Hyphomicrobium denitrificans ATCC 51888: one gene and its partner. The protein of the gene in region 1 interacts with the protein of each later gene in a pairwise test. Links are inferred from orthologs where the notes say so. Each region holds a gene or a part of one and is shown in the gene's direction. Other genes may lie near its edges.

Region 1 (6,884 bases):
CGCCACCGGCGGCATCGGTGCCGAAATCGCGCGCGTCTATCACAAGGCCGGCGCAACGGTCGCCATCTCGGGCCGCAAAGTCGAAGCGCTGGAAGAACTCGCCAAGGAACTCGGCGACCGCGTCCATGTTCTCCCTTGCGATCTTGCCGATCGCCCGAGCGTCGCGAAGCTGATCGACGAAGCCGTGAAGGTTCTCGGCGGTCGTCTCGACATTCTCGTCAACAACGCCGGCTTGACGAAAGATAACCTCTTCATGGTGATGAAGGACGATCAATGGGACGACGTCATCGCCGTCAACCTGACGTCGACGTTCATGCTGTGCCGCGCCGCCTCCCGTCACATGATGCGCTCCAAGACGGGTTATGGCCGCATCATCAATATCGCCTCCGTGTCGGGAGTGTTCGGCAATCCAGGACAGGGCAACTACGCCGCGTCAAAGGCCGGTATGATCGGCATGACCAAATCGCTCGCACGCGAAGTCGCCTCGCGCGGCATCACCGCGAACTGCGTCGCGCCGGGCTTCATCAAGACGGCGATGACCGATGTCTTGACGGACAAGCAGAAGGGCGACATCGCGCAGATCATTCCGTCGCAACGTTTCGGCGAGCCGCTGGATATCGCTGCCGGCTGCCTGTATCTCGCCTCCAACGAAGGTGGGTACATGACCGGTCAAACGCTACACATCAACGGCGGCATGGCGATGGTCTGACCGTCTCCGAAAACGATGGTAAACGGCCGCAAAGCTTCAATTTCCTAGGTTTTGCCCGTGTGCTGTACGAGCGTGTTGAGCTGCGTCACCGTGTGCTTTGCAAGGCCACGTAAACGTGTTAACGACACCACGGTTTTGAGGCGCGAAAAGCGCGCCTTCGGGACGGCGTGAAGCTGGGGACAAACCAGCGTAGCGTTACGCGAATACGGTACTCCGGGGTAAGACTCACGCTACGGGGACCAAAGAAAAGACTTCTGAAAACGGACGCGAGCCCCTATCCGAGCAGGCTGAATTTCCCTTAAAGTTGAAAATAGGCATGCGGTTTCCAGCGGGTTCTGCAGAGCGAACGGAGCGGGCCATTGAGGCTCGCCGAATAATAGAAAGACACGAGGATTGACGATGAGCGATGTTGCAGAGCGCGTGAAGAAAATTGTCGTAGAGCATCTTGGCGTCGAGGCCGATAAGGTCACGGACAACGCCAGCTTCATCGACGACCTTGGCGCGGATAGCTTGGATACGGTTGAGCTCGTGATGGCGTTCGAAGAAGAATTCGGATGCGAAATTCCGGATGATGCCGCTGAGCACATCCTCACTGTCGGCGATGCTGTGAAGTTTCTGGAAAAGAACGCCAGCGCGGCCTGAGCGTCCTCGTTCATCCGCAGAATTGAGGCGCGGGCACTCGCGCCCATCGGATTGGATTTGAAGGGGGCTGGGATGACCGGCCCCCTTCACATGCTGATTGCGATCGACCTTCATTTCCAACAGCCAAGCAAGAAGAAGCCATGCGCCGAGTTGTCATCACAGGAATGGGTATCGTCTCCCCCGTTGGCTGCGGTGTTGAGGCAGCCTGGAAAAATCTGCTCGCGGGGCAGAGCGGCGCCCGCCGCGTCGAAGAGTTCGAAGTCTCCGACATCACCTGCCAGATCGCGAATTTCATTCCGCGCGGCGCGACTGCGGAAGGCAAGTTCAATCCCGACGATTGGATGGAGCCGAAAGAGCAGCGCAAGGTCGACGACTTCATCATCTATGCGGTCGCTGCGGCCGCGCAGGCCATTCGCGATTCCGGCCTGAAATTCGAGACTGCCGAAGCGCAGGAGCGCGCCGGTGTTCTGATTGGTTCCGGTATCGGCGGATTGTCGGGCATTGCCGACACGTCGATCCTGCTCAAGGAAAAAGGTCCGCGCCGCGTCTCGCCGTTCTTCATTCCGGGGCGGCTGATCAATCTCGCGGGCGGCTACGTCTCGATCATGCATAACCTGCGCGGGCCGAACAACGCCGTCGTCACGGCGTGCGCCACCGGTACGCACGCGATCGGCGACGCGGCGCGCATCATCGCGCTCGACGACGCTGACGTGATGGTGGCGGGTGGTTCCGAAAGCCCGATATGCCGCATCGCGATGGCGGGCTTCGCCGCCTGCCGCGCGCTGTCGACGGGCTTCAACGATACGCCGACGAAAGCTTCGCGCCCCTACGACAAGGATCGCGACGGGTTCGTGATGGGCGAGGGCGCCGGCATCGTCGTTCTCGAAAGCTACGAGCATGCCAAGGCGCGCGGCGCGACGATCTACGCCGAGGTGATCGGCTACGGTATGTCGGCCGACGCCTTCCACATCACCGCGCCTGCTGAAGATGGCGACGGCGCCTACCGCTGCATGAAGATGGCGCTCAACCGCGCTGGTGTTTCGCCGAGCGAGATCGACTACGTCAACGCGCACGGCACCTCGACGCCGATGGGCGACGAGATCGAGCTAAAGGCCGTTGAACGCCTGTTCGGCAACACGGCGGGCAAGCTCGCGATGTCGTCGACGAAGTCGGCGATCGGCCATCTCCTCGGCGCCGCTGGTGCGGTCGAGGCGATTTTCTCGACCCTCGCGATCCGGGATAACATTGCGCCGCCGACGCTCAACCTCGATACGCCGTCCGTCGAAACCGCGATCGATCTGGTGCCACACGCGCCCAAAAAGCGTGACATCAATATCGCGCTGTCGAACTCGTTCGGCTTTGGCGGCACCAATGCCTGCCTGGTGCTGCGAAGAGCAGCTTAAACACCGGCCGGCTTCGCCGTTTTGCCACAATTTCCGTTGAGCGTCCGATCGAGGGGCGGGGCTGATGAAGTGTGTGTGATTGAGCTATTCTCAATCGCTCGCTGCCGCTTCTTCAAGGGACAATGCTCTGAGTATCATGAGTCAGCAAAGACGCCGCCCGGACGGGAACAAGACCGCCCGCACCGCCGGAGCACGAAGCCCAGCTGAACGCCTCGAACCCGGCCGTGCGCCCCGCCGGCCGCGCGGCCTCGACGCGCGCGAGCCGTCACGCGTGGTGTCGACAATCGTGCGCATCATCAGCGGCGTGCTCACGGTTTCGCTGATTGGCATGCTGCTCGTCGGCGGCATGTCGTTCACTATCTACAACCAGTATGAAAGCCCCGGCCCTCTCGATGCGCCGCGCGTCGTCGTCATTCCGAAAGGCGAGGGGCGCATCGCCATCGCGGAACGGCTCGAGAAGGACGGCATCATTTCCAATCGCTGGACGTTCGTCGGCGGCCACCTGATGCAGAACTTCTTCGGCCAGCGAAAGAACGGCGAACTCAAAGCCGGCGAGTATGAAATCAAGGAGCACGCGTCGATCCGCGAAGTGATCGACACGCTCTCCGAAGGCAAGTCGATCCTCTACAAGGCGACGCTGCCCGAAGGCCTGACGAGCGAGCAGATCGTCGAACGGCTGAAAGCCGAGCCGAGCCTCAGCGGTGAAGTCACGCACGTTCCGCCGGAAGGATCGCTCCTGCCGGACACCTACTATTTCTCGAAAGGCACGCCGCGGCAGGAACTTCTGGAGCGCATGCAGGCCGAGATGGGAAAGGCGCTCAGTGCGCTCTGGGAGAGCCGCGATCCGAGCTTGCCGATCAAGAGTGCCGAGGACTTGGTGACGTTCGCCTCGATCGTCGAAAAGGAAACCGGGCGCGCGGATGAACGCGATCGCGTCGCCGCCGTTTTCTACAATCGCCTGAGAAAGGGCATGCGGCTGCAATCCGATCCGACGATCGTCTACGGCATCGTCGGCGGGCAGGGTGCGCTGGGTCGAGGCATCACCAAGTTCGATATCGAGACGAAGTCGCCATACAACACTTATCAGATCAGCGGTTTGCCACCGGGACCAATCTGCAATCCCGGCAAGTCGGCGATGCAGGCTGCACTGCATCCTGCCCAGACGTCGGACCTCTACTTCGTCGCCGACGGCACCGGCGGACACGCATTCTCTGAAAATCTGAAAGACCACAACACGGCGGTCCAGAAATGGCGTGAAGTCGAGAAGCAGCGCGCCAAGCAGGCGGACGGCACGGACAGCAAGCCGGACGACAACAGCGCGCCCATCCCGCAGGCCAAGCCCGACGCGGCCGCCAAGGATCAGGCGCGCAAGGGCAAGACGCTCCAGCAGGCCCGCAAGAACGCCAAGGCAGCGCAAAATCAGGGGCCGGCCGGCGGCGCGGCGGCAGGAAGCGGTGACGGCGCTGCAGCGTCGGATCAGGCTTCGGGAGCCACAGACTCGGCCGACGTTCCGCTCCCGGTCAAAAAGCCGAAGAAGCAGTAACCAAGAAACAGGCAGGCTCTCGCTGGATCGGGTTGGCGTATTCGGCCCGACCCGTTAAGTTGCGCGCCGCATAAAAGCCAGGCGAGACCTTCCGCGATGACAATCTCCAGCATGACCGGTTTTGCACGCGCCGACGGCTCGACCGATGGTTTGAGCTGGATCTGGGAAGCGCGCAGCGTCAACGGTCGCGGGCTCGACGTACGCCTGCGCCTGCCTCCGGGTTACGAGGCGCTCGAAATCCCGGCGCGTGAAGCCGTCGCCAAGCGTTTCGCGCGCGGCAGCATTTCCCTGTCGTTGTCGATCGAGAAGCAGCAGACGAACGGTGCCATCCGCTTGAACGAGCAGGTGCTCGCCGACGTCATCAAGGCCGCAGATCGCGTCTCGACGTTGAGCGGCGCAACGAAGCCCGATGCCGCGCAGCTTCTGATGATCAAGGGCGTGCTCGAGACGTCCGATCAGGCGACCGAAGACGCCGCCGCCCGCGCGACCCGCGAAAAGACAATTCTGCAAAGTCTCGAAGCCGCGCTCGATAAGCTTGGCGAAGCCCGCCGCGCGGAAGGTGCGCGCCTGGGCGGCGTCATTCACGATCAGATCTCGCAGATCGAGCAGCTGGCGGCGACCGTGCGGGCATCTCCGTCGCGCGCACCGGAGGCGGTCATGACCCGTTTGAAAGATGCGATTGCGCGTCTCGTCGATACGACGGCTGCGCTCGACGATCAGCGCCTGCACCAGGAGGCCGTGCTGATCGCGACGCGTGCCGACGTCGAAGAAGAGCTGCAACGATTGTCGGCCCACGTCGCCGCTGCGCGCGATATTCTCGCCGAGCGCGGCTCGGTTGGGCGTAAGCTCGATTTCCTCGCGCAGGAATTCAATCGCGAAGCCAATACGCTGTGCTCGAAGGCGAACGCCGTCGACATCACCCGGCTCGGCTTGCAGCTCAAGACGGTCATCGACCAGTTTCGCGAACAAGTCCAAAACGTCGAATAGAATGAGAGCAGGGATTCACAACATCCAATGAGCGTCGCGGCAACCGAACCCCACATCGCACGACGTGGTCTGCTCTTCATTATTTCGTCGCCCTCAGGCGCTGGGAAAACGACTCTCGCCCGCCGGCTGCTTGCCGCCGACAGCGGCATCGAGATGTCGGTGTCGGTCACGACACGCGCGCCGCGCCCCGGCGAGCAGGACGGCGTCGACTATCACTTCGTCGATCGCGATCGGTTCGAGACGATGAAGTCGCGCGGCGAGCTTCTCGAATGGGCGCGCGTTTTCGACAATTACTACGGTACGCCGCGCCAGCCGGTCGAAGCCGCGATCGCCGCCGGCAAGGACGTGCTGTTCGACATCGATTGGCAAGGCGCGCAGCAGCTTTCGGAAAAGCTGAAGGGCGACGTCGTCCTCGTGTTCGTGCTGCCGCCGTCTGGCAATGTGCTTGAGGATCGGTTGAAATCGCGCGCGCAGGACACGGCCGAAATCGTTGCCCGGCGCATGGCCGCCGCGTCCGCCGAAATCAGCCATTGGGCCGAATACGACTACGTGATCGTCAACACCGAGATCGAGAAAAGCGCGGCTGCCGTGCAATCCATCCTGGTCGCGGAACGGCTGAAGCGCGACCGGCTTCTCGGATTGTCCGACTTCGTGCGCGACATGCAGGCGGTGCTCTAGGTTCGCTCCCACTCGCCACGATCGAAGATCGCGGCGAGGCGCGCGAACTCCTCGACCGAAAGATCTTCCGCGCGTCGCTCCGGCGCGATCCCGCCCTCGCGCAAAAGAAGCTCCGCCATCGGCGTGAGTTGCTTCAAACTCGACCGCAACATCTTCCGGCGTTGGCCGAATGCAGCTGCCGTGACGCGCGCGAGCGTCGAGACGCGGCAGCGCGGTTCAGGCTCTGCGATGGGGCGAAAATCGACAACGGCGGACGAAACTTTCGGTGGCGGCGTGAACGCTTCCGGCGGGAGATTGATGGCGATCCGCGCCTCGGTCCGGTACTGCGCGAGCACGGAAAGCCGGCCGTAGGCTTTCGTGCGCGGCGCGGCGATGATGCGCTCGGCGACTTCGCGCTGAAACATCAGCACCATGCGGTCGAACCACGGCGGCCACGGCTCCGTCTCCAGCCAATCGACCAGAAGCACCGACGCAATATTGTACGGCAGGTTGGCTGCGATCGTGACCGGATGCGCGCCCGCGATGAGTTCCGTCCAATCGGTTTTCAGCGCATCGCCCGCATGAACTCTGAGTCGGCCGGGATATCGCGCCACGATCTCATCGAGTGCTGCCAGGCACCGGTCGTCGCGTTCGATCGCAATGACGTTCTTCGCGCCTTCGATCAGCAGCGCGCGCGTCAGGCCGCCGGGACCGGGACCGATTTCGACGACCGTGCTCTTGCTGATGTCGCCCGCCGCGCGCGCGATCTTGCGCGTCAGATTGAGGTCGAGAAGAAAATTCTGTCCGAGCGATTTCTTCGCTGCAAGCCCGTGCCGCTCGATCACGTCTCGAAGAGGTGGAAGTCCATCGGCAGTCGTCATGGCACTCATGTCACGACCGTGCGCGCGCGACGCGTGCTCATCTCGGCCGCGAGTTTGATCGC
Region 2 (7,119 bases), 750 kb from region 1 along the record:
ATGCGCTCGCCATCGCGATCACCCACGCGCATCATCGCTCCAGCCGCCAGCGGCTCGCGACGGTCGCAGCGAAAGTGGCCGGCACATGATCGGCAAACTCAAAGGCAAGGTCGACGCGATCGGCGAGAGCTTCCTCATCGTCGACGTGCATGGCGTGGGGTATGAGGTTCAGGCTTCCTCGCGAACGCTCCGCAATCTGAAGCCCGGCGACGACGTCACCCTGACCATAGACACGCACGTCCGCGAGGACGCGATCCGTCTGTTCGGATTCCAGAGCGAATTCGAGCGCAGCTGGTTTCGCACGCTGCAGACGATCCAGGGCGTCGGCGCCAAGGTCGCCTTGAGCGTTCTCGGCGTGCTCGGACCGCAGGAGATCGCGAACGCGGTGGTGCTCGGAAACTGGGCGGCGGTCGAGGAAGCGCCCGGCGTTGGCAAGAAGCTCGCGCTGCGTATCGTTGCGGAATTGAAGGACAAGGCACCGTCGTTGTCCCTAGCCGGACTTCCCGCAACTCCGGGCGGCGGACCGGCTGCGGCCGTCGCGCCCGTCGGCCTCCCAGCCGCCGAAGCCATCTCTGCGCTGACCAATCTCGGCTATAATCCAGCGCAGGCCAATCAGGCCGTGGCCCTCGCGTCCCGAGAACTCGGCGAAGCCGCCGACACGGCGGCGCTCATCAAACGCGCCCTCAAGGAACTTGCGCGCTAGAGTGCTTCCGGAAAAGTGGGCCCCGGTTTTCCGATAAGAAGCACGACCAAACAAACGGCCTGAAGCCGTTCCGCTATTCAACGAAAAGCGGAATGGCTCTAGGTTTCACCGCGAACAGGATTGAATGAAAGTGAACGACGTGAGCAACGGACAACGTGCCCTTTGGATGGTGCTGATCACGTCGCTCGCTGCGCCGTTTTTCGCGAGCCTGTTGTGCACCGGACTAGCGCTCGCACGGCCGCTGACCGAGTTCTTGATGCCGGAAGCTCCGATGCCGGCGCCGGGCGAGTTCGCCGTCGATGTCTTCGCCTGGAGCGCGCTTCCCGCTACCGTCGCAGCACTCGGCCTGACACCGTTCGTCCTTCAGCAAGGCACCTATTCGTGGCTGCATGCCGCCGTCGCGGGCGTGCTTGCGTTTACAGCCGCGTCGATCATCTTTCCGTTCCCGAACCAGGCCGCATTGCCGGTTCTGGCATTTCTGGCCGGCCTTATCGCCATCGGCATGCGGCAGCTGCTGATCACGGGCCGAATTCTGCTCGAAACTCCAAAATCTTGATTTTGTCCGCGCCGCCTTTGTCGTTGGCGATTGGAACGCTCGGCTTGACGTCATCGCCGAATAGCCCCACGAACAAACCATGACCGACCGGCTCGTCAGCAGCGCGCGCAAGGAAGTGGACGCCTACGAGGCGACGATCCGCCCGCAATCGCTTGATGAATTCATCGGCCAGGAGCAGGCGCGCGCCAACCTCCGTATTTTCATTACGGCGGCACGCGGACGCGGCGATGCTCTCGATCATGTGCTGTTTGCCGGACCTCCGGGCCTCGGCAAGACGACGCTGGCGCAGATCATGGCCAAGGAGCTAGGCGTCGGATTTCGCGCGACGTCGGGCCCGGTGATCTCGAAGGCCGGCGACCTCGCGGCGCTGCTGACCAATCTCGAAGAACGCGACGTGCTGTTCATCGACGAAATCCATCGCCTCAACCCTGCGGTTGAAGAAATTCTCTATCCCGCGATGGAGGACTTCCAGCTCGATCTGATGATCGGCGAAGGTCCTGCCGCGCGCTCGGTTCGGATCGATCTTCCGAAATTCACGCTCGTCGGCGCCACGACACGTGCCGGGCTGCTGACCAATCCGCTGCGCGATCGCTTCGGCATTCCGGTGAGATTGAATTTCTATTCCGTGCCCGAATTGGAGTTGGTCGTCTCGCGCGGCGCCCGTGTGCTCGGCGCCAACATGGCAAGCGATGGGGCGCGCGAGATCGCCAAGAGATCGCGAGGAACGCCACGCATTGCCGGACGTTTGCTGCGCCGGGTTCGCGATTTCGCGGCGGTCGAAGGCGCGGCCGTCGTCAATGCGGCCGTCGCCGATCGGGCTCTCAAGATGCTGGAGGTCGACGGCGAGGGGCTCGACGCCCTCGATCACCGCTACCTCGGTTGCATCCTGAAAAATTACGAAGGCGGCCCCGTCGGCATCGAGACGTTGGCGGCAGCGCTCTCCGAACCCCGTGATGCGCTCGAGGAAATCGTCGAGCCTTATCTCTTGCAGCAGGGCTTCATCAGCCGCACCCCCCGCGGCCGCGTCCTGACGCTCAAAGCTTACCGCCACCTCGGCGTCAGCGGTCCGGCGCGGACGGCCACCCCCGATTTGCCGATTTTCGACGACGGTGCTGACGAGACTTAACGCCGCTATCGCACGCTCTCGCGGCAAATATTCACGATTCTGTCCGCATTTTCGGGCGATCATTCGACGCTCACAGTATAGATTGCGCCACATCGGTCGAAGGACTGCCTCGTGATCACCCGCCGCGATTTGCTGAAGATGCTTGCTGCCGTGGGGGTCGGCTCCACGGCGCTGAGCAGCTATGCCGTCGCGGAATCGTTCGGCGAATGGGTAACACCTTACGCCCTGACGCCGCCCGGATGGACGCCTGGCTTGCGAGTGCGCCTTGCGGTGCTCGCCGATCTCCACGTCTGCGAACCCTGGATGTCCGTCGATCGCGTCGCGGCCATCGTCGATCAGACCAACAGTCTCAAACCGGACGCAATACTGCTGCTCGGCGATTACGTCGTCGGCCGAAGCCTCCGCAGATTGTCGACCTCGGTTGTCAGCGCCGGAACATGGGCGACAGCGCTCGGACGCCTCAAGGCGCCGCTCGGCGTGCACGCGGTTCTCGGCAATCACGATTGGTGGGATGACCCCAATGTGCAGAAGCGGCGGGCGGGGCCGACACGCGCGGGGCTTGCGTTGCAGGCTGTCGGCATCCCCGTTTACGAGAACCAGGCAGTCCGGCTGGAGAAGGACGGGCAAGCATTCTGGATCGCGGGCCTGGGCGATCAGTGGGCATTCCGCTCGCGAGAGGGCGACGACGAAATCCCGCCCAGCAAAGGCTTTCGCTATCAAGGTGTCGACGATCTCCCGCGCACGTTGGCGCAAGTGACTGATGATGCGCCGGTGATTCTGATGGCACACGAGCCCGACATTTTTCCTGAAGTGCCCGACCGCGTTTCGCTGACGGTTTCCGGCCATACGCACGGTGGTCAGGTTCGAATTTTCGGCTTTGCGCCGATGGTGCCGTCACGGTTCGGGCTGCGTTACGTATACGGCCATAAAGTGGAGCACGGCCGCAACCTGATCGTGTCCGGAGGCCTCGGCTGCTCGACGCTTCCCGTGCGGCTCGGATCGCCGCCCGAGATCGTCAGGATCGATCTCGGCGGCAACGGGGGAGAAGTGTGACCGACAAGAAATGGCCGGATCTCGCAGGCCGCATTTTCCGCGACGAAGCAGGCCAGCGCCATGTGCTGCCGGTGCGCGTTTATTTTGAGGACACCGACGCGGGCGGCGTCGTCTACCACGCGTCCTACGTCCGCTTTTGCGAGCGTGGGCGAACGGACTTCCTACGCCTGCTCGGAACCGACGCGCGCCGTTTGATCGACGGCTCTGACAACCGCGAGCCTGCCGCGTTCGTCGTCCGCCGGATGACGTTCGATTTCTTCCGCCCCGCACGCATGGACGACCTGCTCGAGGTCGAGACCCGCGTCAAGGAAATCGGCGGCGCGAGCGTTACGCTCATCCAGACGGTCACGCGCGACGGCAATCGCATCGCCGAAGCGGAGGTGACCGTGGTGCTGATATCGGTGTCGGGAAAGCCGTTGCGTCTGAGCCAGGCGGTGCGCGGCGCATTTCTCGCGCATACGCACGTGCAGGTGAGCTAGCTAACGGCGCGCCGCCTTTCAGCAAAAGCCTACGGATTGCGACGCTTCCAGGCTTCCCAGTTGATCCGCGCCATACGGTAGGCATCCGGGATCGACAGCGCCCACACGAACAGGCCGAGCGCCGATCGCCCGATGATCGAACGATCCGGCGGCGCGAATTGCCAGGTGACCAAGGCGAGCAGCAGCGTAAACAGCGCGAACATGAACCCGCGCTGTTGCTGGCCGATCGCAACGTGTCCCATCCCCGGAAGAACGATCGCAAGGGCAAGAATGAGATACGGGTTGATCGGTTTGCGATCGGCTTGCAGCGCATTCATGCAGCAGACACCAGCTTGACGTTGAGAAGCAGACCCTCGACTTCGAGCACCTCCGCGAGGAGTTCTCCAAGGTCGTCCGGGTTCAATCGTGCGTTTTCGAACACGATCTGCCTGAGAATGAGATGGTCGCCGCGTTTGCCTTCCGCAAGCTGGCGCATGATGCGAATGCCGCGCGGCGTGATCACGACCTCCTTGACGTAGGGATCGCGAAGAAGGCCGGCGACGTAGGGCGCGACCCGCTCGAAGATATGACGCGCGCCGGGGCCGTCGCCCTTGATCAGACACATCTCGGGAAAGTTTGCAGGCGGCTCGATGCGGTAGGTCAAGCGATCGGTCAGCGAGAAATAATCGGCGCCCGTCGGCCGGATCAGAATGGCGACGCTGCCGTCGATCGGCAGGTTGCGCCTCATCGTGACGTCGAGCCAAAGCTGCGGCAGCCGGCGGAACGTCAGCGTGTCGGGAACGAGGGCAACGCGGAATGCACGTCCGCGGAACGTCCCGTCCATTTTCGGGAAGCCGCACGTATCGATTTCGACACGCGCGCCGTCGAGGACGTCCTTTGCGGAATCGAGAATGGAATGTCGGGCGGCGGCGGCGATGCGCGCCTCGCGGCGACCGTAAATGACGAAAAACGCGATCGTTGCAGCGATCAGCAAAGCGGCAAGCGTGAGAGGCATGAACGGGTTTCCCGCAAAAGAGGAAGGTGGCGCATCGCGAGGATGCGCCACCTTTGGGTTAGCGTTCTCAGTAGCCCTGCGGACGCGGCCAGTTCATCGTGAACTGGTCGCCGCGACGGACGTACTTGTAGCGGTGGAAGTGGAACCAGAGCGAAGCGACGATGAAGAACACCATCATCGCGACGAGCTGGGTGCCGTATCCAAGGAACACCGCGAAGTATGTTGCGGAGCAGATGGTCAGCAGAACAAGCGCCGGGATCGGATGGAACGGATGCACGTATCCGCGTTTGATCATGTCCAGCGGCCACATCTGACGGAAGAAGATCACCTGGATCGACATGTACGTATATCCGAGCAGACCCGACAGGATCGAGAACGTGATCACCTGATCGAGCGGCGCGAAGTACGCAAAGGTCAGGGCGACGGGCACCAGGAACACGATCGACCGGAAGGGCGTCCTGTTCTTGGGATGCACGGCGCCGAACCAGGTCGGCAGATAACGGTCGCGGCCCATCGAGAACCAGGCGCGCGACGCGTCGTTGATGCAGCCGTTGGCGGATGCAAGCGTCGAGAACATCGTACCGATGAACAGCAGGACCATCAGCGGCGTCGAGCTTGTCAGCCGTGCGGCGTCGAAGAGCGGCGTCGTGGCCTGACCGAGGTATTCCCACGGCATCAGACCGGAGCAGAGGTACCACGTCATCGTTGCTGCGATGAGCAGGGTCATGATGCCCGCCATCGTTCCGAGCGGCAGCGAGCGAGCTGGCGAGCGGACCTCTTCGGCAGCCTGACACGTTCCCTCGATGCCGAGGTAATACCAGAGGCCGAAGTGGAGCGAAGCAAGCACGCCGATCCAGCCATAGGGCAATCCGTTCAGGATCTCCTTATGATTGAGCATCTCGGTCGACCACGGCTTCACCGCGGTGAACAGGATGACGACGGCGATGAACGCAATTGCGGTCAGAACCAGGTTCACCGTCAGCGTCGCGTAGACGCCGCGATAGTTCAGCCACGCAAGGAACACGATGGCCAAAACGATGAATGGCTTGTCCTGAGCTTCTGCGAATCCGGCCATTTGTCCGACGGTCTGGACGAGATAGCCGAGCGTGATGGCATTCGCGGCTTCCAGCATCGTGTAGGCAAACACGAGATAGAGACCGACGTTGAACGCCATCAACGGTCCGATGATGTGTTTCGACTGCGCGTACTGACCACCGGCGGCAGCGACGGTCGACGTCACTTCCGAGTCGATCATGGCGACGCAGGTATAGAGTAGGCCGGCAGCCCAGCAGGCGATCAAGGCCGCGATTGCGCCGCCCTTGCCCACCGCGAAGTTCCAGCCCATGTACTCGCCGACGAGCACGATGCCGACGCCCAATGCCCACACGTGTGCGGGACCGAGGACGCGGAGCAGAGAGATTTTCTCTCCGTGAACAGCAGTTGTCTGATTCACAGGTGCCCCCCTTGGTGCGGCGGGTCGATGACGAGCGCTTCATCGATTTCGCCTTCGCGCGACGACGTCAGCAAGTCTTCGCTGTAAGCGCGATTGGTTTTGATGGTGTCGAAGAGCATGTAGAGACCGAGCACGATCGAAAGTGCCCAGGCTGCATATTCAATGAGTTGAAAACTATTCATCGCTGCCTCTCACTTTTTGCCAAAGCGCTCTTCGAGCACTTCGATGTATTCACGCTTCGAGAACATAAACAGCAGCACGAAGTAGCCGATCACCACCACCGCGGTGATGCCGAGTTCGAGCGGGCTGAAGCTGTAATCGAATCTAGACGTGATCAGCGGAGCAGCAGTATCGGGAGTGAATCCGAGCTTTTCCCATTGTCCGGCTTGCGCGGCGTTCTGGCCGAGCCCGGTCCACGTCGATTTGTCGGCGACAGGAAGATCGATTTTGCCGCCGCCGGCGAGTTTCAGATAGAGAGGCGTGAAGAGAGCGGCGAGCACGAGGACAAGCAAGAACAAGCTGTCGAATAGCTGGCCGACTGCGGATTGCTTTGGAGGTTCGTAGTGAGGCTTTTCCACGGTACCACCTATCAGCTGTAAGATTTTTTCTTGGCGAGATCGATGTAGTGAAGATCCAGCCCATAGATTTCATCACGCTCCTCGCTGAGGTGCGCGACCATCGCCAGAATGGCGGCGGTATTGAACAAGAGGACAAGCCCACCAAATATAGCGAGTGTCCAAGCAACCTGTTGGTCG

The links.
Region 2: the proteins of HDEN_RS08405 (region 1) and ybgC interact in binary tests that used the Escherichia coli proteins (3 or more experiments, as listed by UniProt). The link is inferred for Hyphomicrobium denitrificans ATCC 51888 from one-to-one orthologs.

Annotation. Positions count from the first base shown.
Region 1 is NC_014313.1:1,739,661-1,746,544, reverse strand. The notes cover bases 1-2,729. They hold HDEN_RS08405 (acyl carrier protein), read left to right. Parts: upstream 1-1,108; coding sequence 1,109-1,351; downstream 1,352-2,729. Other genes in these bases: fabF (beta-ketoacyl-ACP synthase II), read left to right, coding at 1,492-2,729; fabG (3-oxoacyl-[acyl-carrier-protein] reductase), read left to right, coding at 1-709. Also shown: more of fabF, read left to right, coding at 2,730-2,754; endolytic transglycosylase MltG, read left to right, coding at 2,891-4,297; HDEN_RS08390 (YicC/YloC family endoribonuclease), read left to right, coding at 4,394-5,284; gmk (guanylate kinase), read left to right, coding at 5,312-5,962; 16S rRNA (adenine(1518)-N(6)/adenine(1519)-N(6))-dimethyltransferase RsmA, read right to left, coding at 5,959-6,831; 4-hydroxythreonine-4-phosphate dehydrogenase PdxA, read right to left, coding at 6,828-6,884. UniProt on the Escherichia coli protein: Carrier of the growing fatty acid chain in fatty acid biosynthesis.
Region 2 is NC_014313.1:2,488,666-2,495,784, reverse strand. What follows is about bases 2,212-5,175. They hold ybgC (tol-pal system-associated acyl-CoA thioesterase), read left to right. Parts: upstream 2,212-3,434; coding sequence 3,435-3,917; downstream 3,918-5,175. Other genes in these bases: HDEN_RS11990 (APC family permease), read right to left, coding at 4,979-5,175; HDEN_RS11995 (hypothetical protein), read right to left, coding at 4,231-4,911; HDEN_RS12000 (hypothetical protein), read right to left, coding at 3,947-4,234; HDEN_RS12010 (metallophosphoesterase), read left to right, coding at 2,497-3,438; ruvB (Holliday junction branch migration DNA helicase RuvB), read left to right, coding at 2,212-2,385. In the rest of the region: crossover junction endodeoxyribonuclease RuvC, read left to right, coding at 1-89; Holliday junction branch migration protein RuvA, read left to right, coding at 86-703; HDEN_RS12020 (hypothetical protein), read left to right, coding at 828-1,259; more of ruvB, read left to right, coding at 1,339-2,211; more of HDEN_RS11990, read right to left, coding at 5,176-6,364; HDEN_RS11985 (hypothetical protein), read right to left, coding at 6,361-6,546; HDEN_RS11980 (hypothetical protein), read right to left, coding at 6,556-6,942; HDEN_RS11975 (hypothetical protein), read right to left, coding at 6,954-7,119.